DNA from 2 places in the Clostridium malenominatum genome. Region 1 is predicted to be linked to the other one. Evidence: riboswitches for the same ligand, from Rfam matches in the RefSeq annotation. Region 1 holds a riboswitch; the other holds the start of a gene.

What was found. A riboswitch is a leader RNA that binds a small molecule or an ion and turns the genes downstream of it on or off. The one in region 1 is predicted to bind cyclic di-AMP.
Region 2: it holds a riboswitch for cyclic di-AMP, as region 1 does, so the genes downstream of both, ABDZ69_RS15810 (hypothetical protein) here and ABDZ69_RS00290 (cell wall hydrolase) in region 1, are expected to answer to the same signal.

The regions. Positions count from the first base shown of each region.
Region 1 covers NZ_BAAACF010000001.1:39,125-41,538, reverse strand. The annotation lists gene ABDZ69_RS00295 (hypothetical protein) at 1-950, shown strand, start outside; cyclic di-AMP (ydaO/yuaA leader) riboswitch at 981-1,103, shown strand; gene ABDZ69_RS00290 (cell wall hydrolase) at 1,109-1,633, shown strand; gene ABDZ69_RS00285 (NAD(P)/FAD-dependent oxidoreductase) at 1,660-2,414, opposite strand, start outside.
Region 2 covers NZ_BAAACF010000012.1:43,105-45,518, forward strand. The annotation lists gene ABDZ69_RS15805 (heavy metal translocating P-type ATPase) at 1-1,158, opposite strand, end outside; cyclic di-AMP (ydaO/yuaA leader) riboswitch at 1,372-1,494, shown strand; gene ABDZ69_RS15810 (hypothetical protein) at 1,499-2,320, shown strand; gene ABDZ69_RS15815 (hypothetical protein) at 2,398-2,414, opposite strand, start outside.

The sequences.
Region 1 (2,414 bases):
AGAAAATATTACTTGTTTTTCCTTTGTTAATAGCTATATTTATAAGCCTATATTTCTTCCTTAACTTAATAAATAACTCTAATAAAAATTCTTTAAAATATTACACTAAAAAGATAGATGAAATTAATGATAGTACTATTTCTTTAATGAAGAATGAAAATATTAACATTAATAAATCAAAAGACAGATTACCTGAAATTATCTCAGACCTATTAGAATTAAAAAATAATCTTAATTCCTTAACTCTTTCTAATAATAAAATAGAGTTAAAGAATAATATGCTTAAAGGAATTAATAATAATATACATATATATGAACAAATTTTATCAATATTAAATAATCCAAAAGGCAAAGATATAGATAAGTCCTGTGAAAGTTTAAAGAAATATAAAGAGGAATGTTTAAAATATTATGCTCTTACACCAAAATCAGTAAAATACATTGATAACTCAATATATTTTATTGAAGGTCTAATTAGAGAAAATAAAGATAGGGAAATTCACGAAAGCCAATATAAAGATTTTGTGGATAGCCTAGATAGTATTTTAAGTACCTTCATTGAAATTAAAGTAGACTTTTTATCCTACAGAGAAGATATTAATAGCCAAAAAATATCATACAGTGAAATGACAACCACCTTAGAATATATAGAGAATGAATTGTCAGAAATTAATAATGAGTTTTCTAAACTAGCTGTTCCTAATGAAGGAATAGAGTCTTATAAGCTATTTTCAAAAACTTTGGATCATTATAATACATACTTAAAGAGCTTTACATATGCATTAAATAAAGAAATACAAAATAATAAAGAGAAAACATCCGCCGCCGCTTTAAAAAGTTTAAATTATCTATATACTGAACCTGAATTAAATTATAAATTAATGAATAACAATTACAATGAATTTGTAAAAATTTATTTAGAGTTTAAAAAAGAAAATAATATACAATAAAAATACGTATTTTTTCTATTTAATAGGGAACAATATGGTTAACCTAAGTTATAACAAACGCGGGGGAACCAGTTTTTGGGGTGAATCGTTTTTACGTAGGCTAACCCTTTGCCGAATCCGTCAGCTAACCCCGTAGGTAAAAGGAGAGGATATACTAAATGTGTAAAAAAAATATTATTATTTTCTTCATACTATCTATCATATTGTTTCCTGTAAAAATAAACGCATATGAAGCATTAGATGGAGAGAAAGACTTATTTATGGAGCAGGGTAAAACCGTTCAAGTTCTAAGTTATGACAATAGAACCTTTCATGTTACAGATAAAGACATTCATTTAATGGCTAAAGTAGTTCACGCTGAAAGTGCAGGCGAACCCTACGAAGGAAAAGTAGCCGTAGCATCAGTAATTTTAAATAGACTTAAAGACCCATCCTTCCCTAAATCTGTAGAGGGAGTTGTAAAACAACCTTGGGCTTTCTCCTGTGTAATAAATGGAGAGATTAAAGTAAATCCTGACGAACATAGTTATAAAGCTGTAATAGAAGCCTTAAATGGTAAAGACCCTACAAATAAAGCATTGTTTTTCTATAATCCTAAAATAGCAACTTCTACTTGGATGAAAAACATTGAAAAAAACAATGTAAGATCTATCGGAAATCATGTTTTCTTTATAGCTAGATAAGGTCTCCTAAAAATAGGAGACCTCTTTTATTTCTTTGAATCTATATAGCTTACAGCATTTAGAGCTGCCACTTGACCTTCTCCAGCAGACTTTAAATATTGATAGGGCTTACCTGTGCAATCCCCTGCTGCAAAACATCCTTCAATGTTTGTAGCCATATTCCTATCTACTTTTATGTGTTCATTTTCTAACTCTAATCCTGGTACTAATTGCCCTGGTGATATACTATCCTTAAGTATAAATACTCCCTCTGTATCTAATTCTTGTTTAGCTAAACGAATCTTACTTACTAAAGAATCTCCAAGGATTTCTATTGGTCTATCTTTAATTATTTCTACCTTTGAATTTAGGCTATACTCTCCTTTATACATAGGTATAAAATATAATCTGGATGCTAATTCGCTAACAAAGTTAGCTTCTTCTTCCGCTTCTTTATTATAAGCCACTATTGTTACTTTCTTTCCTTTGTATAGAGGTGCATCACAAGTTGCACAATAGCCTACTCCTCTTCCTAAAAATTCTTCTTCACCCTTTAACGGTTTAGTAAACTCCATACCTGTTGCAATTATTACAGTCTTTGATTCATACATTTTATCATTTGCCATTAAAGTAAAATAATCACCCATAGCGTAAACTGCAGTTATTTTTTCTCCTATAATTTCTATTCCCATATCATTTATATGATTCACAAAGGCATCCTTTAACTCTTCCCCTGTTACATCTGAATAACCCAAATAATTATTAACTTTAGGTGCTTTTATTAATTTATTGCTTAAGTTCT
Region 2 (2,414 bases), on a different contig from region 1:
AAGACCATTTTTATTAATAACTCCACCTAACACATTATCCCCAACCCCTACCTCTCTAGGAACTGATTCACCAGTTAAAGCAGAAGTATCTACCATAGAATTCCCTTCAATTACTTTGCCGTCAAGAGGAACTTTTTCCCCTGGCTTTACAAGAATAACATCACCTATGCCAACTTCTTCTGGCGATACTTTTTTAATATTATCCCCTATCTTCAAATTAGCAAAATCAGGTCTTATATCCATAAGCGCTGCAATTGATTTTCTTGAACGATTGACAGCCATACCTTGGAATATCTCTCCCACTTGATAGAACAGCATAACTGCTACCCCTTCTGGAAATTCACCAATGGCAAAGGCACCAATTGTAGCTATACTCATAAGGAAGTTTTCGTCAAAAATTTCCCCTCTTCTTATATTCTTCAATGCCCTCAACACAACTTCTCCACCAACGATCACATAACTTATTAGATAAAGTATTAGTTCTACAGCAAATGAAAACTTAAAGGCAGTGGCTACTCCAAAGAGGGCTGCACCAACTGCAAATCTCATTATTTCCCCCTTATTACCTTCTCCATGGTCATGGTCGTGTCCATGGTCATGATTTTCATGTTTTGATGTCTTCTTCTCATTTTCCATTTCAATAACTTTAACATCTGGTTCTATCCTTGCAACTATTTCTTTAACTTTTTCTACAATATGATTTTTCTTAGAAAGATTGTCCATTTCTATGATAAGCTTTGTAGATACAAAATCCACTACAGCAGATTTTACACCATCTATATTATTTGACTCTCTTTCTATTTTAGCAGCACAATTACCACAGCAAAGTCCTTCAAGCAGTAATTCTTTTTTTAATATTTTATTGAATTGCTTTTCTTTTACATTAACATGCCCTTCTATGCTTTTAACAATATCATTTGTTGCAGCTATTAGCTCCCTTGACCTATTAATTTCCTCAATTTCTAAAATTAATGTTTTAGTGGCAAAGTTAACATTAGCAGAGTTAATACCATCTAATTCATTAAGCTTTTTCTCTATTTTATTAGCGCAATTAGCACAATCAAGTCCTTCTAATATAAACTCTTTTTTAACATTAGCTTTAGAACTACTTTGTAACGGTTTTATATTTACATTAGGTTTTTTAATTTCTTTGCTCATAATTTTTCCCCCAAACTATTATCTCTCACTCATACACATGAACATATGAATAAGTATTCATATGTTCATTATATGTAGTTTATACTATATTGTCAATACAACTATAAAATATTTCCTATAAATAAATATCTTATAAATACCCTAGAAAAAACCATTGAATATATTACCTGTATCTACTTTTTATAGTTTTATGTATAATTTTTATTGAACAAAATATAAATTTTGCCGAATGTCATTGACAGCGGGGGAATATCATTGGGGTGAATCATTAAATATGTAGGGAAATCCTCTTTCCGAACCCGTCAACTAACCTCGTAGGCACAAGTGAGGAGTAAAAATAATGAAAAAAATTATTGTAACATTAGCAGCTTCTTTAGTTCTGACTATTGGCGCTTCCAATGTACTGTCAACTAAACTAAGCACAAAGCAAAAGACACCTATTGCATCAAACTCGTCTATAAGTGAGAGCAAATCCTTAGAGCAAAGTACAGACATCACAGGTGATGCTATTCAACCTCAAATAGAGCATTCTAAAAAAGTCGAGGATACAAAACAAGCTGATGCGAAAACTTCAAGTCCAAGCAGTACACCTAAGAAAAATACAAAATCAACACAATCACCATCTAGAGGTGGTCTATCAATTTCTTCTCAAAAGAACCTACATAATAGCAATACCTCAAACAATGCCAATGCCTCCAAATATGGTGAGTTATTAGATTGGAAACAAGTACAAAGCATAATACCTATAAGTACTAATGTACGAGTTACAGATTTAGGTACTGGTAAATATTTTAATATTAAGAGAACTTTTGGGACAAACCATATTGATGGTGAGGCTTTAACTATATCAGATACGAACATTATAAAAAGCATCTGGGGTGGTTTTTCTTGGGTAAGAAGGCCCGTTATAATTAATATTAATGGAAGAAAAATAGCTGCATCAATGACAGCTATGCCTCATGCTGGAGTTGATTCAGCACCAGCAGTAACAACTGTTAGCAATCGTTCAGGCGGTTATGGAACAGGGGAAAATTTAGATGCTGTTAAGAACAATGGAATGAGTGGAGTAATAGATATACACTTCTTAAATAGTACAAGACATAAAGATAATAGACAAGATCCTCAACATCAAGCTGCTATTTTAAAAGCCGCTGGAAAATAAAATTTTTTTACGGTTACGGCTATACTAATCAAAAGACCTCTATAATACAAGAGTGTATTATAGAGGCTTAATTTACTTTATGATAGTACTGAAT